4 regions of the Pedobacter sp. GW821-FHT01D05 genome follow, and region 3 is predicted to be linked to each of the others. Evidence: riboswitches for the same ligand, from Rfam matches in the RefSeq annotation. Region 3 holds a riboswitch; each other region holds the start of a gene.
The links. A riboswitch is a leader RNA that binds a small molecule or an ion and turns the genes downstream of it on or off. The one in region 3 is predicted to bind S-adenosylmethionine.

Region 1 (3,186 bases), on a different contig from region 3:
CCTAAAACGTTAGCACAAACGATATAATGCTCTTCCGGGTTGAACAAAGCATTTTCACCGAACAAACCTTCCCACCATTCAAAAACATCTGCATTGGCGGTAAGTGCATGGCAAACCCAAATTACATTATCTTTATTTGCATTTAATTTGCCATAAGTTTGATAAGCAACTTGCAGGTTACGGATTTTTTTTCCGTTCTCTAATTTGAACTGTTTATTATAGCTATATGTTGACGCAAAATTCCCCGAAGTGGATTTTACATTGTCGTTTTTACTGTTATGCATTTTGTAATGTTGTTGTCGTTTTTAAAAAGCCTCTTAAAGGGTTTGGGGTTTAGGCTTGTAAATTCTCTGCCGGAACTGTAGCTTTAATTGTTGCAAATGCCTGTTCGAAATCGGCCTTAATATCGTCAATATGCTCAATGCCTACTGAAACCCTCAGTGCATTTGGTTTTACACCTGCAGCTAATTGTTCTGTTTCGCTTAACTGTTGGTGTGTTGTGGCCGAAGGCTGAATGATCAGTGTTTTTGCATCACCCACATTGGCCAAGTGCGACACCAGTTTTAAGTTATCAATTACCTGTGTTGCATTTTCTTTGCTTCCAGCTAACTCGAAAGATAAAACTGCGCCAAAACCATTGCTTAAATATTTTTTAGCCAGGTTGTTATATTTATTACTGGCTAAGCCAGGGTATTGTACTTCTTTAACTAATGGATGGTTTTCTAACCAAGTCGCTAAAGCTAACGCATTATCAACATGGCGTTGAACGCGAAGCGATAAGGTTTCTAAGCCTTGTAACAAAAGAAAAGAATTGAAAGGCGATAGGGAAGGTCCAAGATCTCTTAATCCTTCTACACGGGCACGGATGATAAACTGGATATTGCCAAATGGTCCACCGATACCAAAAACATCGCTAAAAACCAAACCATGGTAACCTTCTGATGGCTCAGAGAATTGAGGAAACTTACCGTTGCCCCAGTTGTAATTTCCGCCGTCGACGATAACGCCGCCAATACTGGTTCCATGACCACCAATCCATTTCGTTGCAGATTCTACAACAATGTTGGCGCCATGTTCTAAGGGTTTAAACAAATAACCTCCTGCACCAAAAGTATTGTCAACCACTAAAGGGATATCGTATTTTTTGGCAATGGCGGCAATTTTTTCAAAATCAGGCACACTAAATGCAGGGTTGCCAATGGTTTCTAAAAAGATTGCTTTTGTTTTATCGGTTATTTTGCTTTCAAATTCTTCGGGTACATCTGGGTTGGCAAAATCGACGTGAATACCCAGGCGCTTAAAAGCTACTTTGAATTGATTATAGGTTCCTCCGTAAATATGGGTTGAAGAAACGATGCTATCGCCTGCCTCCAGTATATTATTTAGTGCAATAAACTGTGCTGCTTGTCCAGATGCTACCGCTAAAGCTGCCACACCACCTTCTAAAGCGGCAATACGTTTTTCGAAAACATCACTGGTAGGATTCATAATCCTGGTGTAGATATTACCAAACTCCTTTAAGGCAAATAAATTGGCGCCATGTTCTGCATTTTTAAAACCATAAGAAGTGGTTTGATAAATAGGAACAGCCCTTGAGCCTGTTGTTGGATCTATTTCTTGTCCAGCGTGTAATTGTAAAGTTTCGAATTTATATGATGTTGACATGATTTCTGTTTTTTATTGTTGAATAAGATGATACATGTAGTGCTTTAGGCTAATCCTAAAACCTAGCAGGGCGTATCCCGATTTCTCAGGACCTTCCAGTTTGAAAGAAACAAAAAAGGAAGATTTTTAAATTACTTTATGCAACAGCACATATAAGTAACCGCACGCATATTGCAACAAATAAAAGAAATAGAAACTTGTTCTACATTTTTTTGGTTTGCGCTGGGCTCGCTTAGCGATTGAAGATTTAATGTTTTCATCAGTTCTAATTTATATCTCCAAATAACACCATGTTATCCGGTCAGGAATTGGCACCTTCTCTTTCTGAGGGTTGCCAGTGGGTCATCGAGCCAGTCTCTCGCCACTTCTTTATAAATCAACCCGTGAAGATTGACTTTTATTTAGCTTTCCGCCAAATAATATTCCAAATGTCTGAATTTAATTTTAATCCACAAAATAAAATTCCGAATTTATGTCAATCATCTGTAAATGAGTAATGTATTTTTATTCCGATTAAGGTGGTTTAAACTTTTAATATAAAATTAACGCTTAAAATTCTAAGTTTGTGTTACCTATCTAAATCTAATCATCATGAAAAATACAAAATCCCTATGTTTAGGAATGCTATTTACTGTAGTCTGTTTAAACAGCGTAAACGCTCAGTTTGGAGGCTTAAAAGATAAATTATTAAAAGTGGGCACCGCCCAGGGCGCTAAAGCTTTAGGCGTAGACAAGTTTTTGAAACAACCTGCTGCCATTACCACTAATTTTGAAGACGTAAATAGAGAAGGCGAAAAGCTGCCTGATTTTATTAATTCATTAAATTTAAAAGCTCAGCCCTTGTATTTACTGCCTAAAAATCCAGAAGGTGGTTTCGTGCTTTGCGAGGGGTTTTACGAAATGACCAATAAAAGTTATTGTTTAAAAGCAGGAACTTTCGCGCCGTCAAAAGGTGATGGTTATATGTATGCTCCGGTTTTAGGCCCCAAGGAAGAAATTGTGGTTTCTATACTCAAAAGTGCAGAAAAGCATCCTGATGTAGATCAGCATGATATTCAGGCTTTACTTTGGACAATCATAGCCAGAACAAAATTTGCCGATTTTAACGGACAGGTTAAAGTAACTGCCATTAAATTGTTAACGCCAAAACAACTTACACAATTAGAAGGTGGTGCTTTGGGTGTTTTACCTTTCGATGTAATGGAGAAGGCTAAAGATCAGTTACCATCAGGAGTGCGGGCTGTTTTTGAGGCAGAAAACAATATCCGTCAATTAGTGTCGTCTGGAAATTACACTTATGCCGACATGGAAAAATACGCTATTATAGCGGGGATGGCACCACCAAGAAGCGATGTACCAAGTGGTATCTGGACCAAACACCCTGATGGTTATTATGTGCGTTATTTTCCTTCTGGTTATTCGATTACCAAGGTGCAGGTTTACGTACCAAAAGAATTATTGGCCGGCGGTACAAAATTAATATACGATGCTGCAGGTGACATTGCCTGCCCTGCTAATACG
Region 2 (3,186 bases), on a different contig from region 3:
TTACTATTTGGAGCGGCTTGCCTGTGCTACTATTTAATTTGCCACGGAAGCACGGAAATCACGGAAGTTCTATTTCGGTTGGTGAGACACCAACCGATAAGAAATTAAGGTACTATGCCTATTTCTTCAGTAACGTATCAATCTCAGTATTAAATTCTTTCACAAATTCATCATAAAATTTACCGGTTGCCGGACCGTTAAAGCCCGTATGGATCTGCGCTACATTGCCCTGATTATCAATAATTATCGTGGTTGGGAATGATAAAAAAGAATCGAGTGCAGGCAACGATTCAGATACCACCTGCTTATCGGCAGTACCTGCAATAACCTGATCGTATTCAATGCCAAAACGTTCGCGGAAACGTGTCATCACCTTTTTTGCATATTCGGGTTCGGTTGAGCGCTCATAATGCAAAGCAATAATTTCTACACCACGTTTCTTGTTTTCTTTATACCAGGGTGCAATAAAAGTAGCTTCGTCAACACAATTTGGGCACCAGCTTCCGGTTATGGTTAAAATCACCACCTTGTTTTTATATTTTTCATCCTTTAACGAAATCTTTTTGCCGTTTACATCAGGAAAACTAAAATCAAGCGTTTTGTATCCTTTTTTCAGGTAGGTAAGTTTGTAAGGATCGGGCAGGGCAGCATCTTTATTTTTAGTTCCGGTAAGAGGCTGGCTTCCCCTTGCACCTAAAATTTCGCCTGTTAATGAGCCATCTGACTGAAAAGTTCCTTTGTAATAGGCAGGAGAGGAGCCAATAAAGCTCGAAAGTTGAAATTCATTTCCTTCCACTACACCTTCCAGATAACGCGAATCGCCTGTTACACGTAGAAAAGTGCCGGTAAGTTTGTTTCCGCTTTGCTTAAATAAACCTACTGTTTTTTCTTCCTTACCATTTGGCGATTTAAAAACTACATCATAACTGCCAGAATAATCTGCCGTTGCAGGTTTACCTGTTGTTTTAAAACGGTAATTTTTCCTTTCAGCAACAATTACCAAAGGTTTGCCAGCTTTATCCTGTTTCCTTAATGTACCTGTTAATTGGTCTCCATCTATCGCAAATGCGAATTCATTATCAAACTGATCAAGTTTTACAAAAAGCGAATCGGCCGTTTGTTTTACAAGGCCACCTTCGAAACTTTCTTCAGCATTGCGGAAATATAATTTCTGCTGACCGCTTTTTTCATTGATCTCGAAATTAAAAGGAATTTCCAGACCTTCCTTTACCTTGGCTATTCCACGCCAATTGCCGAGGGCAACAAAGGCTTTAGATTTTATTTTGTTGAGTTTTACTACCTGATTGGGTAAAGTATTATGTTCCTGGGCATAGATAAAAGTTGTTGATATAGCCAATATGGCTATTGAAAGGGATTTAAGTTTCATTGGGATGTGTATTGACGACTAAATTAGTAGACAAAGATATGGATGTAATTGGGAAAGAAAAAATTTTTCAATAAAAATCTATAAAAACTATAGGATAAATGGAATTAATTATACCTTTGCAGCAGTTATTTTAAAATACTTATCAAGAAAGGCGGAGGGAATGGCCCTATGAAGCCTTAGCAACCATCTAATTTTTAGAAATGGTGCTAATTCCATCTCAGATGAATCTGGGGTAGTTAAGTCAGTTGATTGCGTTATCCTTATAAGAATATATGGAGCACTTCTGATTTATGGGGGTGCTTTTTTTTTGCCCCGATGCAAGCTTGATAAGTAAATACGGTTTAAAGAAAATTATTCAAATGAAAAAAACAGACGAGCTAAAAGCCATTAATGCACACCTTAATGCATCCTTCCGAATGCGCATGCCCTGTTAAAATCGCTCCATTTTAACAGGCTTCTTTAGGCTAACCATTCCTTTTTATTTTTTTTAAAACAATACGTTTTAGTCGTAGTGGAATTGTTTTGCCCAAAAATATTATCCCTTTTTAACTAATTAACTACACAATATGTTTAAAAATTTAAAATCAATAACGTTTATCCTGCTGCTCTTCCTGGCACAAAAGCTTTCTGCTCAGGATGTAACGGTTACCGGAACGGTAAAGTCGGCAGATGGCGAAACACTGCCTGGCGTTTCTGTATCAATAAAAGAAACCAGGCAAGCTACTATTTCTGATGCAAAAGGGGCTTTTTCAATTCATGCACCCGATAAGGGCACATTGATATTTTCATATATCGGTTTTAAAAGCCAGGAGATACAAATCAATAAAAATGCTGGCCCCATTTCGGTCATTCTTCAGTCAAGCGATAATGCGCTTGATGAAGTAGTGGTTACGGCTTTGGGGATTTCCAGGGAGAAAAAGTCGCTGGGTTATGCGGTTCAGGAATTGAAAGGGGACCGTGTAGCTGAAGCAAAAGAATCGAACCTGGTAAATGCACTCGCCGGAAAAATAGCTGGTGTACGGGTAACCAACAGCCAGGGAAGCATGGGCTCGTCTCGTGTGGTCATCAGGGGAGAAACGTCTATTGCTGGAAATAACCAGCCTTTATTTGTGGTTGATGGAATTCCGGTAGATAACGCTCAGTTAAACTCTGCAGGGGCAAGGGATTATGCGAATACCATTTCGGATATTAATCCGGAAGATATAGAATCGATAAGTGTGTTAAAAGGACCAAATGCCGCTGCATTATACGGCTCGAGGGCTGCTGCAGGGGTTATACTCATTAAAACCAAAACCGGTAAATCGAAAAAAGGATTGGGCATTGCCATCAACTCAAATGCAGTATTGGAAACTTTGCTTACATTACCTGTATATCAAAATGCCTTCGGTCAGGGATCGGAAGGCAAATTTAGCTATGTAGATGGTGCAGGTAAAGGCGTTAACGATGGGGTAGATGAAAGCTGGGGTCCGAAATTGGATGGTAGATTAATTCCACAATTCTATTCGAAGGGAGTGGCCGTTCCATTTGTTGCGCATCCCGATAATGTGCGCGATTTCTTTCAGACCGGATATTCATTAAATAATGGGGTATCTGTTGCAGATGCCGGCGAAAAGTATGATTACCGGATTTCATACAATAACCTGAAACAGGTTGGTATAGTGCCTAACTCTGGTCAGGGCAAAAATTCGTTTGTGCTGAATACATCATTAAAAATAACACCGAAGTTAACCTTAACTGCCAATGCAAATTATAGCAAACTTAATTCTGATAATTTACCTGGAACAGGAGGTTCAAGATCA
Region 3 (3,186 bases):
TGCGGAGTGCATGGCTTCGCGCACGGTATTATTCCCCCTAAAAGAGAAAGAAATATTAGAAACCCCTCCACTCACTTTAGCATGAGGTAGGTTTTCTTTGATCCAGCGGGTGGCATTGATAAAATCAACAGCATAATTATTATGCTCTTCTAATCCAGTTGCCACCGTTAAGATGTTCGGATCGAAAATAATATCCTCTGCCGGAAAACCTATTTCGTGTACCAGGATATCGTAACTTCTTTTACAGATTTCTTTCCTGCGTTCGTAATTATCGGCCTGTCCCTGCTCATCAAAGGCCATTACTACTACAGCAGCACCATATTGCATAATTTTGCGTGCGCTTTCGCGGAATTTCTCCTCCCCTTCTTTCAAGGAGATAGAGTTTACAATTCCTTTTCCCTGCAAACATTTTAAGCCATTTTCGATAACCGACCATTTAGATGAATCGACCATGATGGGCAATTTGGCAATATCAGGTTCAGAAGCAATGAGGTTTAAGAATTTGGTCATTGCTGCTTCAGAATCCAACATCCCCTCATCCATATTCACATCGATTACCTGCGCACCACCTTCAACCTGTTGTAAGGCAACGGCCAGTGCAGATTCGTAATCGCCGCCCAAAATCAGTTTAGAGAATTTCGGAGACCCGGTGATATTTGTTCTTTCACCAATATTTACAAAAATGCTTTCTGGGGTAATGGTTACAGGTTCCAGCCCGCTTAAACGCATATATGGTTGAAGAACCGGTATTTTTCGAGGTTCAGCTTTTCTCGCATTTTTGGCAATACAACCAATATGCTCTGGTGTGGTACCACAACAGCCGCCCACAATATTCACAAAACCAGAGGCAATAAAATCGTCAACCAAATGTGCGGTTTCATGTGGCTGCTCATCGTAAGCACCAAACTCATTTGGTAAACCGGCATTTGGATAGGCCGAAACATAACAACCTGCTTTTGCAGCAAGCTCCTCAATATGCGGACGCATTTCTTTAGCACCCAAAGCACAGTTAAAACCGATACTTAATGGTTTTGCATGCATTACAGAGTTCAAAAAAGCTTCGGCAGTCTGACCTGAAAGTGTTCTGCCAGAGGCGTCGGTAATGGTGCCGGAAATCATGATCTCCAGTTTACGGCCAATTACCTCTTCGTATTTTTTAATGGCTACAATAGCCACTTTAGCATTTAAAGTATCGAAAATGGTTTCGATTAATAACACATCAGAACCACCATCTACCAAACCGCGTACCTGTTCGTAATAAGCAGCTTCCAGTTCATCAAAATAAACTGCCCTAAAACCAGGATCGTTTACATTTGGCGACATGGAAAGGGTACGGTTGGTTGGGCCAATGGCACCGGCCACAAAACATTTACGGTCTGGATTTGCAGCCATGAACTCGTTTACGGCTTCTTTTGCTACCCGCGCACCTTCAAAACTCATTTCGTAAGAAAGGTCTTCCATCTGGTAATCGGCCATGGAAATGCGCTGTGTACTGAACGTGTTGGTTTCGATAATATCGGCACCAGCGGCCAGGTACTCCAGGTGTATTGTTTTAATAATATCCGGACGTGTGATGTTGAGCAAATCGTTATTGCCTTTTACATCACAGGGATGGTTTTTAAATCGCTCCCCTCTAAAATCTTCTTCGGTTAAGGTATATCGCTGAATCATGGTACCCATTGCACCATCAATCACCAAAATACGTTTTTCTAATTCTTCTCTTATGCTCATTCTTGTTGTAAGATTTGAGATATGAGGTATCAGATAGGAGAGTGGATAAGACGCAATGTCTAAAATCTCAAATCTATAGTCTCAAGTCTCTAAAAAGCTTATTTAAAAAGTTGGTACGTGAATCGTAATCCTAAACTTATCTGTTTCTGCTATTTGCAGAATAGAATTTAGCACCTTGTAGGTTACAGGTTGCTAAGACTTCGTTGGGTCTAATCCCTCCGTCTTTCTTAATAAGCATACAAAAATGCAACAAAGCAACATCAATTCCAAAATTTATCGCTTTGCTGCCAAATAAAATTACAAAGGCCATGCAATTCTGCACGGCCTTAAGAATATTGTTCTGTTAATGACTATTTTCTGCTTCCGAAAATACGAAGTAAGAAAAGGAAGATATTTAGGAAATCTAAGTATAAAGACAATGCAGCTACAATAGCCATTTTTTTAGATTCAATCTGAAGAACCTGTTCGCCGCTAGCTTCGATCCCTTCGCCAATTCTTTTGATTTTCTGTACATCATAAGCCGTTAATGCCGTAAATATGGCAATACCAATAAATGCCATAAACAAACTGAACTGCTCGCTTTGAATAAACATATTAATTACACTGGCAATCACTAAGCCAATTACTCCAACCATTAAAATCGGCCCGAATTTACTTAGATCGATATTGGTTGTATAACCCATAAATGCCATTATTCCAAATATCCCGGCTGCTCCTGCAAAACAGCTCACTACTGAACCTGAAGTATAAGTTAACAAGATAAAACTTAAACTAACTCCAGTTAGTACTGAATAAAGTACAAAAACGCCAATTAACGCCGGTAATGACAATCTACTTAAACCGAATCCCATTAATAAAACCAGTCCAAGCGGTGCAAACATGGCTACATAACCAAAAATTGACATGCTCACTTTACCAGTTGTTGGATTAATATTTAAAAGGTATTGCATTAACTGCTCATTGGTACCAAATAAATAGGCGGCTACTGTTGATAAACTCAATGCAACGAACATCCATAAGAAAACGTTTGCAAAGAATTTTTTAGAAACAGATTTTTCCTGTACAAAAACACTGTTGTCCTGATATTGATAATTTTGTTGTTCCATTTTAAATTTTGCGTATTTAACTATATAAAAATAAATATTTAGTTTAATCTTTTTGTCAGCAGTTCTTCAACTTTTTTAAAGAACTGTAGCGGTTTTAGGGTGCGCCATGGCAGATTGTCAAATGCACCACCAAAGTTAATGTAATAATCGATGTTATTATCGCGAAACTCGGTGATTACATGTTCCTGAAAATTTACCCCAACAATCCAGCCATCTTCTACTTCCTGAAACCACTCTTCGTAGTAACTATCATCTGAAGCATGAAAATTCAGTACATTTTCACCGATCAGGATAAATTTATTAATGCCTTCATCCATCATCAGCTCTAAAATATCACGTTTCAGCAGCA
Region 4 (3,186 bases), on a different contig from region 3:
TTAGGATCGTTGGCAAGCTGATAAGCACCGTTTGAAATGAGCTTATTCTGGCTTTGCGCACCTTCCCGGAGCTGCTTTGCCAATGTACTTACTTCAGTAACGTAAGTCGCTATTTTAGCCTGAAGATTAGAAAAGTTGAACGGAAGTACATCTGCATTGGCCAAACGCAATACCGCCCTGCCAGCTGTTTGCGATAGGGCCAATCCGTATTCAAAACCCGGATCTTTAAACTTCACAAAGTTGTCGTAAGTATCGAAATTGGTATGGTACTCCCCTCCTTCATCCTCACCACCGAAACCAAGGCTTAAAGTAGGGATACCAAGGTGCTGTAAAAATGCAGAATAATCAGATCCTGTACCTAGCGCACCCAGATCAAGCGTTTGGCTGTCCTGTATTTTCTTACGTTCGGTAAGCGAGGCTGTAGAAATGGCTTTATTGGCTTTCCAGCGTTCAAAAATATTAGAACCCACCTGAGGATCTTTTACATCTTTTGAAATTTCAGAAACAAAATTTTCTAAAGCATGCGAGCCGCCTGCTTCTAAAAAGCCACGGCCATTGCCATCCGAATTGATGTAGGCAACCGCTTTACTGTTTAACTCGTCTGCATGGTCTTCTACCCATTCTGTAGAACCTAAAAGCGATTGTTCTTCTCCATCCCAGGCAATATAAACAAGTGTTCGTTTAGGTTTTATACCTGCCTTTGCCAATTTTCCGATAGATTTTGCTTCTTCCAAAAGGGAGGCCAATCCACTTACCGGATCTGCAGCGCCATTTACCCAGGCATCGTGGTGATTACCGCGGATGATCCACTGATTTTTAAATTTACTTCCCTCAAGTTTTGCTACAACATTGTATGCTGGCACAATATCCCAGTTAAAAGCCAGGTTTAAACGAACCACGGTACTTCCATCGCCAATGTGGTAGGTAACGGGCAAGCCGCCGCTCCAATCGGTAGGTACTACCTGACCTTTAAGTGCAGCAAGCAATGGCAAAGCATCATGATAACTGATGGGCTGAACCGGAATTTTAAGAATCGTTTTGGCATCGCCCCGCTCCAACCTTTTGGCATCCTTTGTAGAACCGATTCCAGGGGTCAATGGATCACCGGGATAAATTACCATATCCATTACCGATCCCCGTTGAACAGCAAATTCTGGCTTGTAAGCACCCTGTGGATATACATCGCCTTTCACAAAGCCATCATCTTTTGGATCCGAATAAATGATACAGCCCACCGCACCATGTTCGTAAGCTATTTTAGGTTTAGTGCCCCGCCACGACCTGCCATATTTTGCAATAACAATCTTGCCTTTTACGCTGATGCCTAAACGCTCCAACTTTTCATAATCAGCTGGCAGACCATAATTTACAAAAACAAGGCCTGCACTTACATCGCCATCGGCACTCCAGGCATTGTAAGGAGGCAACTGCCCTTGCTGTGCGGTTGCTAAATCTTCCTTAACAGCCTTTTCTTCAAGCGAGGCGCTGTATTTGTTGCTTCCTAAAAGTTCTACCGATCGGGTTTTAGGTGTTGGAAATAAAACATAATAAGTCTCTATTTTTGCATCCCAGCCATAGCTTTTAAACTTTTTCAGTACAGATTCTGCTACCGTTTTACTGCCCTTAGCGCCCAAGTGATGGGGGTTGGCAGAAAGCTCTTTTATGGTCGCCCCTATATTTTCTTTATTAAGCCCAGCATCAAATTTCTGCTCAATATCTCGCTGTAGCGGAATGTTTTGAATTTTAAATCCACTCAGTTTTTCCTGCGCCAATAAAGGAAGCCAGAGCAATTGAATAGCCGTGAAAAAGGTAAAAGTTTTCTTCATTTTCTGATTTTTTAGGAGTTCTTTACCAGAAAAACTTTGAGCGACCTCAAAATAATTAGCATGCGGATGCATAACCAACTTATCTTCTCCACCCTTGGGCAGAAAGGAATTAGCACCTTTTACAAGTGTATAGGTTGCTCAGACGTCTTAGGGCCCTTCCCTCAGTCTTTCTGGATAAGTATTATATAATGATGCAAAACTAGAAATAATAATCTAGTATTCCTATAGGATTTGTATTATTTATTTCGATAGCATGTTTGTGAAAAAAAATATACCAGGGCATTTTAGCAGGTTTTTTGGCCAACGTGTGTATTTCGGTGAAAGTTGACTCCTCTGTTTCGGGCCAAACTGGCCACCAATTTGATTACCGGACCATGCACATCTAAGTTCCTTTCCCTCTGAACAGGTGGTCACTTTAAAGCGAAATGGCGCGACAGTTTAAATGCAGAACGGACGTACACACCAGCAAAATCATGCAAATATCCGCTGTAAAAGACTTAGTCAGGCGGGGTTCAAATTTGCAAAGGAGATATACCTTAAAAATAATTAAATGTATTGTTGGCTAAAAAATAAAAAAAGCCATTCAATCCTGAGTAGGCTAGTTTAAATAAAAAGTGTCCCCTATCATAGGGATTCGTAGATATATTAAATTTCCATTTCAAAATGTCGCTGAATCTAAATTGAAAAAACGGATGTTTTAGATAGGATAATTTTAACAGTTTCATTGTAAGGATTGCAACTCTTCTTTTTAATTATCAGGTTATTTCACAACTTCCTCCTTGGCAGGCTCGCCCAAATGACCAAGCCATCTCAGCGGCGAATAGGTATCACCGATGCAAATTTTTAAAATTTGGGCGTTGGCTTTTTCAAAATTTTCACTGTTGCTCAGTAAAATTACAGCGATTCCAGCTTTAGGAAAAGCTACAGCATAATTCTGGTTAGCATCACCATGCCCGGTATGGAAAAAGGCCCGTCCAAAAGCCGACTTGAATGTACCAATGCCCAGCCCCCATGATAACCCGATAGCATTATTTTCATTTGTAATGCTGTCTTTCAAAGGACCAAACCCACGTTTACTTTTCACCGGGACCTGTGCACGAAGCATCTCATGATAACCTGATCTGGATAAACCGTTTTCTTTCATTAGGTTGATCATAAACCGAGCATAATCTTCGGCTGTTGTTGACATCGAACCTGCAGCACGGCTACTCTCCCGTCTTTCAGAGCCATATTTCTTTCCGTCTTTGAAGTAAGCATAAGAAAAATTGTTTTCAAAGGATTTTTCCCAGATCATACTGGTGTATTCCATCTTTAGTGGAATAAAAACTTCTTCACGTGCGATAATTTCGAGTTTCTTTCC

Region 1: it holds a riboswitch for S-adenosylmethionine, as region 3 does, so the genes downstream of both, AC07VK_RS05900 (O-acetylhomoserine aminocarboxypropyltransferase/cysteine synthase family protein) here and metH (methionine synthase) in region 3, are expected to answer to the same signal.
Region 2: it holds a riboswitch for S-adenosylmethionine, as region 3 does, so the genes downstream of both, AC07VK_RS03740 (SusC/RagA family TonB-linked outer membrane protein) here and metH (methionine synthase) in region 3, are expected to answer to the same signal.
Region 4: it holds a riboswitch for S-adenosylmethionine, as region 3 does, so the genes downstream of both, AC07VK_RS21910 (transferrin receptor-like dimerization domain-containing protein) here and metH (methionine synthase) in region 3, are expected to answer to the same signal.

The regions. Positions count from the first base shown of each region.
Region 1 covers NZ_JBWKXA010000001.1:1,461,804-1,464,989, reverse strand. Annotated here, with positions in the region: gene AC07VK_RS05905 (homoserine O-acetyltransferase family protein) at 1-284, opposite strand, end outside; gene AC07VK_RS05900 (O-acetylhomoserine aminocarboxypropyltransferase/cysteine synthase family protein) at 334-1,665, opposite strand; SAM riboswitch class I at 1,933-2,043, opposite strand; gene AC07VK_RS05895 (hypothetical protein) at 2,257-3,186, shown strand, end outside.
Region 2 covers NZ_JBWKXA010000001.1:920,285-923,470, forward strand. Annotated here, with positions in the region: gene AC07VK_RS03735 (peroxiredoxin family protein) at 119-1,387, opposite strand; SAM riboswitch class I at 1,524-1,630, shown strand; gene AC07VK_RS03740 (SusC/RagA family TonB-linked outer membrane protein) at 1,954-3,186, shown strand, end outside.
Region 3 covers NZ_JBWKXA010000003.1:229,543-232,728, reverse strand. Annotated here, with positions in the region: gene metH (methionine synthase) at 1-1,731, opposite strand, end outside; SAM riboswitch class I at 1,865-1,968, opposite strand; gene AC07VK_RS13145 (Bax inhibitor-1/YccA family protein) at 2,082-2,837, opposite strand; gene AC07VK_RS13140 (hypothetical protein) at 2,876-3,186, opposite strand, start outside.
Region 4 covers NZ_JBWKXA010000007.1:117,414-120,599, reverse strand. Annotated here, with positions in the region: gene AC07VK_RS21910 (transferrin receptor-like dimerization domain-containing protein) at 1-1,826, opposite strand, end outside; SAM riboswitch class I at 1,903-2,007, opposite strand; gene AC07VK_RS21905 (serine hydrolase domain-containing protein) at 2,587-3,186, opposite strand, start outside.